2 linked regions of the Verminephrobacter eiseniae EF01-2 genome follow. The protein of the gene in region 2 binds, or shares a complex with, the protein of the main gene of each other region. Links are inferred from orthologs where the notes say so. Each region holds a gene or a part of one and is shown on either strand. Other genes may lie near its edges.

Region 1 (4,263 bases), 2.4 Mb from region 2 along the record:
GGCGTGGCAATGCGCCAGATCGATGTCTTGCAGGCTGCGCGCCAGCGCCAGCATCCGGGCATCGGCGGCAAACCAGAACTGTTGGCTGATCTGCGGGCTGGCGGCCGAGCGCACTTGCACCGAACGCGGGTGCATCATGCCGAAGGCCGGCAGGGGCAGCAGTTCGCTTTTCATCCATTCCGGCACGCTGTACTGGCCGGGCGGGCCTTCGCGGGCCATCAGCCATTCCATGTACTGGCCCCACTGCGCCGGCACGCTGACATCGCCGATATGCAGGCCGGGGTTCACGCCGCCGGCGATGCCGCTGAACATGATGTGGCTGATGTCGAAGCGGTCCAGCACCCGCTGCGTGTTCATCGCCGCATTGGTCATGCTTATGCCCGACAGGAACAGCACCACCGGCTTGCCGGCCAACAGGCCGGTGCTGAACTCCACGCCGCCGATGCGGTGCGACACCGGCTGCTGCAACTGCGCCAGCAGCAGCGCGAGTTCGGGCGCAAAGGCCGAGATCACGGCGATGCGCGGCTGGTCATCGAGCCGCAGCGCCTGCTTGTCGGGCGGCACCGACGCGCAGCCGGTGACGAGCATGGCCAGCGCCCACAGGCCCAGCCGGCGGATGCTGCGTTGGATCAGGCCAGGGCGTGGCGCGTGCGCGGTGTGGTGCATGGCCGGGTTCCTTGCTTTTATTTGGCGGCTGTCGCGGCCGTGGATTGGGGTTGGCTGTCGTCGATCTTCACGGTAAACCGGCCGGCCAGGATATCCGCCTGCCTGGCCCGGACCTTGGCGCTCAGGTCGGCGGGCACCTTGTTCGCGAAAGTGCCCAGCGGGGCAAGCTCCGAGCCTTTGTGCCGCATCATCGAATACGGGCCGTAGTCCTCGGCGCTGAAGCGGCCTTCGCGCAGCAGTTTCAAGGCCCGGTCGATGCTCGGCTCCATATGCCACAGGGCCGAGGTCACCACGGTGTCGGGGTATTGCGGCTGCGTGTCGAGCACATTGCCGATGGCCAGTTTGCCTTTTTCCCGGGCGGCGTCGCTCACGCCGAAGCGCTCGGCATAGAGTATGTCGGCGCCCTTGTCGATCAGCGCCAGGCTGGCCTCCTTGGCCTTGGGCGGGTCAAACCAACTGTTGATGAAAGTCACGGTGAACTCGACCTTGGGGTTGGTCTCGCGGGCGCCGGCCATGAAAGCCTGCATCAGGCGGTTCACCTCGGGGATCGGAAAGCCGCCCACCATGCCGATCTTGTTCGATCGGGTCATGCCCCCGGCGACCATGCCCGACAGATAGGCCGGCTCCTGGATGTAGTTGTCGAACACGCTGAAGTTGGGCGCCTGCGGCTTGCCCGAGGAGCCGAACAGAAACGCCGTTTTGGGGAAATCCCTGGCCACCCTGCGCGCCGCAGCCTCCACCGCAAAGACCTCGCCGACGATGAGCTGGTTGCCGCCGGTGGCGTACTCGCGCAGCACGCGCTCGTAATCGGCGTTGGCGACATTCTCGCTGGCCCGGTAGTCGATCTCGCCGCGCGCCTGCGCCGCTTTCAGCGCCTTGTGGATGCGGCTGGCCCACTGCTGCTCGAAAGGCACCGTGTAGATCGCCGCCACCCGCAGCTTGGGCTGCGCCGTGGCCGGCCCGGCGGCGATCGACAAGGCCAGCGCAGTGCACAGCAGGCTGGCGCTCAAGAGGCGGCGAGTGGTCATGGTGGTGTGGCGTCGTCGATGGAGGGGGAAAAAAACGGTTCCGGGAAGGTCCGCCGCGCAGGAGTATGCAATAAGCATGCGCGCCAGCCTGCTGCTGTCCTGCGGTCGTCCTGCGGTGTCCTGCTGCCGACCCGCTGCCGCCCTGGGCGGAGCCGCTTCGGCGCCCGGCCGGCGCGCCGGGTTTTCAAAACCCCAGGCTGGCCAGCAGGTCGTCGACCTGCGATTGGTCGGTGACCACGTCGGTGCGGTGGCCCGGGTCTACCACCGGGCCTTGCAGGCGGGCCGGGGGCGGCAGCGCCGTGGCGGGCGCTTGCGCACCCGGCGGGGCAGTTTGTATCAGCAACTGCACCAATTGGGCTTCCAGCGTGGCGGCCAGGTGCACCACGCGGGCGATGACCTGGCCGGTCAGGTCATGGAAGTCCTGCGCCATCATGATTTCGGTCAGGTGGATGTCCGCTTCCTGGGTCACGCGCTCGACATCGGACAGGAAGTTCATGATGTCGCCCCGGGCCACGGCGGCGACCGGGTCGTGCACCAGGGCGGTCACCACGCGGCGCGTTTCGGTGGCGATGTAGCCGTGCTGCGCCTTGGCCTGCTCGACGCGGCTGAGCACCTTTTCGGCCGCTGCGCCGGTCAGGCGGGCGATGTAGGACAGCCGGCTCTGGGCATCGGGCAGTTCGTGCATCGAGTCGCGCAGTTTGTCGGCATAGCCCAACTCGTTGAGCGCGTCGTGCAGTTGGCGCGTCAGCAGGCCGATTTTCTGGTGCACGTCGGCCGGCGGCAGGTCGTCGTCCGGGAGGTCGTTCATGGTGTCATAACCCCACTTTCTTGAGGATCAGGCTCACTTTTTCTTCGAGCGTGGCCTTGGTGAAGGGTTTGACGATGTAGCCGGCGGCCCCGGCCTGGGCTGCGGCCACGATGTCTTCCTTGCGGGCTTCGGCGGTGACCATCAGCACCGGCAGGTGCTTGAGCTTGCCGTCTTTCTTGATCTCGGCCAGCAGTTGAAAGCCGTTCATGTTCGGCATGTTGATGTCGGCCACCACGAAGTCGAACTTGCCGGCGCGCAGCTTGTGCAGCGCCACCACGCCGTCTTCGGCCTCGTCGGCGTCGGTGAACCCGCTTTCCTTGAGCAGATTGCGCACGATGCGGCGCATGGTGGAAAAGTCGTCGACGATCAGAAAACGAAGGTCAGTGGTCACAGGGTCGCCTTTCGGTCGGAGATGGCTGCATGCAAGGCTTGTCGATTCGTAACGGCTACCGGCTCGGGGCGGGGCGGGGCGGCTCGGGGTGCAGGGCCGGCCTGGCCTGGGCGTCATGCAGCAGTTGCGTCGCCGTGATCGCGGGCAGTTCCCGGGCCATCAGCCGCTCTTCGGCCTCGTGGGTCAGCACCGTGATGGAGATGCGCCGGTTGGCCGGCGCGAGCGGGTCGTCAGGCGCCAGCGGATCGCTGGCCGCCAGGCCCACCACGCGGCCGAGTTGGTCGTCCGGCATCCCGGCCGAGACCAGTTCGCGGCGCGAGGCATTGGCGCGGTCGGCCGATAGTTCCCAGTTGCTGTAGCCCGGCTCGTCGTGCGGGCCGTATTTGCCATAGGGCACGGCGTCGGTATGGCCGGCCAGGCTGATGCGGTTTTTCACGCCGCCGAGCGCTGCGCCGATGGCGTGCAGTATGTCGCGCATATGCGGCAGCACGCGCGCGCTGCCGCTGTCGAACATCGGGCGGTTTTGTTCGTCGATGATCTGTATCTGCAGGCCGTCGGGCGTGATGCGGATGCGGATTTGCGAGCGGTATTCGTTCAGCCGCGGGTTGCTGGCCATCAGCGCATCGAACTTGGCCCGCAGGGCCTCGATGCGCTGGCGGTCCTGGCGCGCGTACTCGGCGTCCAGGCCGATGCGCCGCTGCCCGGATGCCTGCGCGCCCGAGCGCCGGCTCTGGCCGAGCGCCTTCGTCAGGTCTTCGCCCCCTGCGGGAATCACGCTGGAACTGCGGCCCGCGCCGTCCGTGCCGACCATCGACGCGCCCAGCGGCGCGGCGAAGTAGGCGGCAATCTCTTGCAGATCGCCCTTGGCGGTCGAGCCCAGCAGCCACAGCAGCAGAAAGAACGCCATCATGGCCGTGACGAAATCGGCATAGGCGATTTTCCAGGTGCCCATATGCCCGGCAGGCGCGGCCCTGTGCACGCGCCGGACGATGATGGGCTGGAGTTTCTTTTCTGCCGTGACGGCAACCGGCGCAGTCATTTGCGCTCCTTCACATGCTTTTCCAGTTCCAGAAAGCCCGGGCGCACGCTGCTGAAAAGCACCTTGCGGCCGAACTCTATGGCCGTGGCCGGGTTGTAGCCCTGCATGCTGGCCAGCAGCGTGGACTTGATGCATTGCAGCTCTTTGCCGGCATCGTCGGCCCTTTGCTCGAGCAGACCGCCAAACGGCTCGACCACGCCATAGGCGAGCAAGATGCCCAGGAAGGTGCCGAGCAGCGCCGAGCCGATCATCGCGCCGAGCACCGCCGGCGGCTGGCCCATGGCGCTCATGGTGTTGACCACGCCGAGCACGGCGGCGACGATGCCGAACG
Region 2 (5,091 bases):
GGGCAATCGGTAATCTGCCAGGATGATGTCGAACGACCCGGCGTCGGTCAGCCGTTGAAATTCGGGCAGGCGGTCGACCTGCCGCAGTTGGCAAGCGACGCCGGATCGGCGCAGTGTCAGCGCCACCAATTCATGGTCCACCGGTGAATCTTCCAGGTGCAGTATCTCCAGGGGCTGATCGCTCGTTGCGCTGACCATCGAAGTGCTCTCGCAAAAATACAAAAGGGAACAAACTGGAACAAACAAGAGCGCTTGCCGGTGGCCGCGTCGGTGTCCAATGGGCGCGGGCGTCGTGGTTTGCACGATGGCCGCAAAAAATCCTGATCCCCTATCGTAATCCTGTGTTTTGCGTGCCGTGCGGCCCCCTTGTGACGGAGAAACGATGCCATCTACGCCAACGACATCCACCGGGCCTGCGGTGCAGGTTCCCGTCATGGTGGCGGCGGAACTGCAGGATTCGCTGCTGGTCGTGATGCATGACCTGCAGCGCCTGGAGGGGCTGCTCAACCATGCCACCGACAATTTGCTGGAGTGCTTCGGTGCGGCCAACGCCTCGTTGACGGATGGCGTGGTCGGCACTTGGCCCGAACTGCGGGCGGCCCGGTCGGCGCTGCGCAACGCCGTGACCGAGTTGCAGTTTCAGGACATGGCCTCGCAACTGATCTGGCACACCACCAAGGTGCTGCAGGGCTGCGCCTTTCGCCTGGCCTCGGACGCGATGGGCCATGAGGAGGGCGAAGACGCGGCGCCCTTTGCCGAGATGGCGCCGGACCGGCCCAACCCGGTCACGCAAAGCGAGATGGACGCAGGTTCCGTCGACCTGTTTTGATGTCTCCCCCTGCAAACCCGTTGGAGCCCTACATGCCATCGATTCTTGCCGTAGATGATTCACCTTCGATGCGGAAAATGGTGGCGTTCACCCTGACCGGCGCCGGCTATCACGTCGTGGAGGCCGTGGACGGGCAAGATGCCCTGGAAAAGGCCGAGACCCACCGCATCGATCTGGTGCTGGCAGACCAGAACATGCCACGGCTCGACGGCCTGGGCCTGACCCGCAAGCTGCGCGAGCTGCCCAAATTCAAGACCATCCCGATCCTGATCCTGACCACCGAATCGAGTGACCAGATGAAACAGGCCGGCCGCACGGCGGGCGCGACGGGCTGGCTGGTCAAGCCCTTCGATCCCCATCGCCTGATCGAGGTGATTCAGAAAGTGATCCGTTGAAGCCCGATGGATCGAAACCAGCGCAGACACAGGAGAGCACCATGGAGCAAACCCGCCAGGAAGTATCGGGTGCAGGCGCCGATTTCGACCTGGGCCAGTTCTATCAAATCTTCTTCGAGGAGGCCAGCGAGAACCTCGACCTGATGGAGCAGATGCTGCTGGAACTGGACCTGCGCAGCGCCAATGACGAGGAACTCAACGGCATCTTCCGCTGCGCCCACTCGATCAAGGGCGGCTCGGCCACCTTCGGCTTCGCGGATGTGGCCGAACTGACGCACCAGATGGAGTCGCTGCTGGACCGCTTGCGCCGCCACGAGGTGCAAGCCGTTGCGCAGATGGTGGACGTGCTGCTGGAGTCTGCCGACGCAGCGCGCCATCTGTTGGCCCGCCATCAGGCCGGCGGCCAGGGCCAGGCCGTGTCCACCACAGCGCTGCTGCGCCGAATCGCTGATCTGGCCGCCGGGCTGCTGCCCGATGATGCGGCGGCTGCGGCTGCGGCTGCGGCTTCTGCTACTGCGGCGGCGACGCCAGCCCCGGCGCAGACCGCCCCGAAGGCGCTGGCGCCGGCGTTTGCCGGGCAGGCCCGGGCGCTGGAAATCCGGATCGGCCCGCTGGAGCGGCCGGAGCAGGCCGACGCGATCAGGGAACTGTTCCGCGACATTCCCGGCCTGGGCAGCATCCGCGACCTTGCCGGCGCACCGGCCAATGCCCGTTGGTTTGCGGTGCAGACGGCGGCCAGCAATGAGGAGCTGCTCGATCTTTTGGCGTTTCATGTCGCCAAGGAGCAAGTGCAGTTGCGTGACGCCGCTGCGGCCCCGGTCGCTCCAAGCGCCGCCAGCCAGGCCCCTTACGAGTTTTTCACCGGCGCGCCCGGCGCGCCGCCCACCGCGCCGGTGGCCCCGGTGCCGGCGCCCGAGGCGGGCGCCGAGATCAAGGCCGATGCCGAGCCGAAGGGCGCCGAGCCGAAAGCGGGCGCTGAGCCCAAGGCCGCAGCGCAGGCGCAGGTGGAGTCAACGACCATTCGTGTCGATGTGAAAAAGGTGGATCAGTTGATCAACCTGGTCGGCGAGTTGGTGATTACCCAGGCCATGCTGGCGCAAAACAGCCGTGGGCTGGACGCCAGCGCTTATCAGCAGTTGCTGGCCGGTCTGGCCGACCTGGACCGCAACACCCGCGATCTGCAGGAGTCGGTGATGTCGATCCGCATGATCCCGATGTCCATCGTTTTCAACCGCTTCCCGCGCATGTTGCGCGATCTGGCCAACAAACTGGGCAAGAAGGTCGAACTGGTGACCTTGGGCGAAGCCACCGAGTTGGACAAGGGGCTGGTGGAAAAAATCATCGACCCGCTGACGCACCTGGTGCGCAATAGCTGCGACCATGGCATCGAACTGCCCGCCGACCGCCTGGCCATGGGCAAGCCCGAGCAGGGCACGATCACGCTGTCAGCGGCCCACCAGGGCGGCTCCATCGTCATTGAAGTGCGTGACGACGGCCGGGGCCTGGCGCGCCGGAAGATTCTGCGCAAAGCGCGCGAGCGCGGGCTGGAGGTCTCCGAGCAGATGGCGGACGCGGATGTCTGGCAACTGATCTTCGCTCCGGGCTTTTCCACCGCCGACCAGGTCACCGATGTGTCCGGGCGCGGTGTGGGCATGGATGTGGTCAAGCGCAATATTGCGGCGCTCAACGGATCGGTCGAAGTCGATTCCGCCGAAGGCTACGGCATGAAGGTCTCGGTGCGCCTGCCGCTGACGCTGGCCATCATGGACGGCATGTCGGTGGGGGTGGGCGAGGAGGTCTACATCCTGCCGCTGTCTTGCGTGGTCGAGTCGTTCCAGGTCGATACCGACGCGGTCAGCACGGTGGCGCAAGGGTCGCAGTTGGTGAAGGTGCGCGACGAATACATGCCGGTGATCGCGCTGGAGAAGATTTTCCAGGTGCCGCGCTTCGACCTGGACAAGTCCAGTTGCATCATGGTGGTGGTCGAAGATGACGGCAGCCGCGTTGCGCTGCTCGTCGATGAACTGCTCGGCCAGCACCAGGTGGTCGTGAAGAATCTGGAGTCGAACTACCGCAAGGTTCCGAATGTGTCGGGCGCCACCATTCTCGGCGACGGTACGGTGGCCTTGATTCTGGACACGGGGGGCCTGGTGCGCCGGGCGCGGCATTGATATGCCATCCCCGGCCCATCGAGGGGCGGCGCCGGCGGCCTGGCGCAGGCGCAGGCCCGCTTCATGCGCGATGAAAAACCGTGATTCCCAAGGAGAAGCCCCATGACTGTGATCGCCAAGACTGCCGATGCCGCGCCGGCGGGCGCGCGCGAGTATCTGACCTTCCGCCTGGACCAAGAGGAATACGGCATCGACATTCTGAAGGTGCAGGAAATCCGCGGCTATGAGCCGCCGACGCGGATTGCCAATGCCCCCGATTTCATCAAGGGCGTGGTCAATCTGCGGGGCACCATCGTTCCCATTGTCGACATGCGCCTGAAGTTCCACTGTGCGCAGGCGGACTACAACAGCTTTACCGTGGTCATCATTTTGAATTTGCGCAGCCGGGTGGTCGGCATCGTGGTCGATTCGGTCAGCGATGTGATGGGACTGACGCCCGACAGCATTCACCCGGCGCCCGATGTGGACAGCGCCATCGACAACGGTTGCATCCTCGGACTGGGCTCGGTCGGCGAGCGGATGCTGATTTTGCTGGACATCGAAAAACTCATGGCCAGCGCGGACATGGGGCTGGCGGCCGCCAACGAATAGCCTTCGGGCGTCAACCACCCGGGCGCCTCACCCCCCCCCTGACCCACACCCACCTGCGGCCGGACCCGTAGCACCATGCCCGAGAGCACCTGCGCCGCCCCATTGCCGATACGGCCTGCGCCCCCCTCGGGACCGCTGGAGCAGGGGCGCGAATTTGCCTGGACCCAGGCCGACTTTGCGCGGGTGCAGGCGCTGATCCATCAGCGCGCCGGGATCAACCTGCATGACGGCAAGCACGCGATGGTGTACAGCCGCCTCTCGCGGCGCTTGCGCGATACCGGGCACCGCAGTTTTCACGACTACCTGGCCTGGCTGCAAACGCACGACGGGCCGGAGTGGCAGGAGTTCGTGAATGCGCTGACCACCAACCTGACGGCCTTCTTTCGCGAGCAGCATCACTTCGGGATATTGGCTGCGCATTTGCGCGCCAAGTCGGCGGCCGCATCGGCGCCAGCGCCGAATTGGCGGCTGTGGTGCAGCGCCGCCTCCACCGGGGAGGAGCCTTACTCGATCGCGATGACGGTGCTGGAGACCCTCGGCGCCCATGCGGCTTTCACGCTCGTCGCCAGTGATATCGACTCGCGCGTGCTGGCCACGGCCGCGCAGGGGGTGTATCGGCTCGATGGCTTGAAGCGGCTTGGCGCCGAGCGTTTGCAGCGGTTCTTTCTTCGCGGCAAGGGTGGCAACGCCGGGATGGTGCGGGTCAAGCCCGAACTGCGCCAGCACATCGACTTCATCAGCGTGAACCTGATCCACGATGACTGGCCTTTCCAGGAGCCTTTCGACATGGTCTTTTGCCGCAATGTGATGATTTATTTCGACGCGCCGACGCAGCAGCGGGTGCTCGCGCGCATCCACCGGGTGCTCAAGCCCGGGGGCCTGCTGTTTGTCGGCCATGCCGAGAACTTCAGCGAGTCGCGCACGCTGTTCGCGCTGCGCGGCAAGACGGTGTATGAGCGCCGCTGACCGGTTCACTGCCCATGTCGTTTTGCCCGGCACACCCATGACCAATCCCCCGCCAGGCCGGCCCGAGCGGCGCCGCGCGCCGCGCATCGCACCGCTGAGCGCCGACATCTACGCGCCGGGCAGCACGGCCGCGCGCGCG

Evidence for each region.
Region 1: the proteins of VEIS_RS10635 (region 2) and cheY are in contact, whole or in part, in a crystal structure (PDB 1U0S), measured with the Thermotoga maritima proteins. The link is inferred for Verminephrobacter eiseniae EF01-2 from one-to-one orthologs. Residues at the interface, in WP_004081040.1 of Thermotoga maritima: Lys186, Gly188, Thr189, Gln190, Leu191, Ser193, Ala194, Arg195, Tyr197, Leu198, His201, Glu223, Ser247, Ser248, Ile249, Ala250, Asp251; in WP_004081049.1 of Thermotoga maritima: Ser82, Ala83, Met84, Gly85, Gln86, Gln87, Val90, Ile91, Ile94, Lys95, Lys99, Asp100, Phe101, Val103, Lys104, Gln107, Arg110, Glu113, Ala114, Lys117.

What each region holds. Positions count from the first base shown.
Region 1 is NC_008786.1:4,872,336-4,876,598, reverse strand. What follows is about bases 1,201-3,912. They hold cheY (chemotaxis response regulator CheY), read right to left. Parts: upstream 2,894-3,912; coding sequence 2,507-2,893; downstream 1,201-2,506. Other genes in these bases: motB (flagellar motor protein MotB), read right to left, coding at 2,949-3,912; VEIS_RS21405 (protein phosphatase CheZ), read right to left, coding at 1,879-2,502; VEIS_RS21410 (BMP family protein), read right to left, coding at 1,201-1,694. In the rest of the region: VEIS_RS21415 (5'-methylthioadenosine/S-adenosylhomocysteine nucleosidase), read right to left, coding at 1-666; more of VEIS_RS21410, read right to left, coding at 684-1,200; more of motB, read right to left, coding at 3,913-3,932; flagellar motor stator protein MotA, read right to left, coding at 3,929-4,263. UniProt on the Bacillus subtilis protein: Involved in the transmission of sensory signals from the chemoreceptors to the flagellar motors.
Region 2 is NC_008786.1:2,467,714-2,472,804, reverse strand. What follows is about bases 932-3,830. They hold VEIS_RS10635 (chemotaxis protein CheW), read left to right. Parts: upstream 932-1,265; coding sequence 1,266-3,395; downstream 3,396-3,830. Other genes in these bases: VEIS_RS10630 (chemotaxis protein CheW), read left to right, coding at 3,498-3,830; VEIS_RS10640 (response regulator), read left to right, coding at 932-1,224. In the rest of the region: VEIS_RS10650 (hybrid sensor histidine kinase/response regulator), read right to left, coding at 1-198; VEIS_RS10645 (hypothetical protein), read left to right, coding at 383-829; more of VEIS_RS10640, read left to right, coding at 862-931; more of VEIS_RS10630, read left to right, coding at 3,831-3,986; VEIS_RS10625 (CheR family methyltransferase), read left to right, coding at 4,062-4,952; chemoreceptor glutamine deamidase CheD, read left to right, coding at 4,990-5,091. UniProt on the Bacillus subtilis protein: Involved in the transmission of sensory signals from the chemoreceptors to the flagellar motors. CheA is autophosphorylated; it can transfer its phosphate group to CheB, CheY or CheV.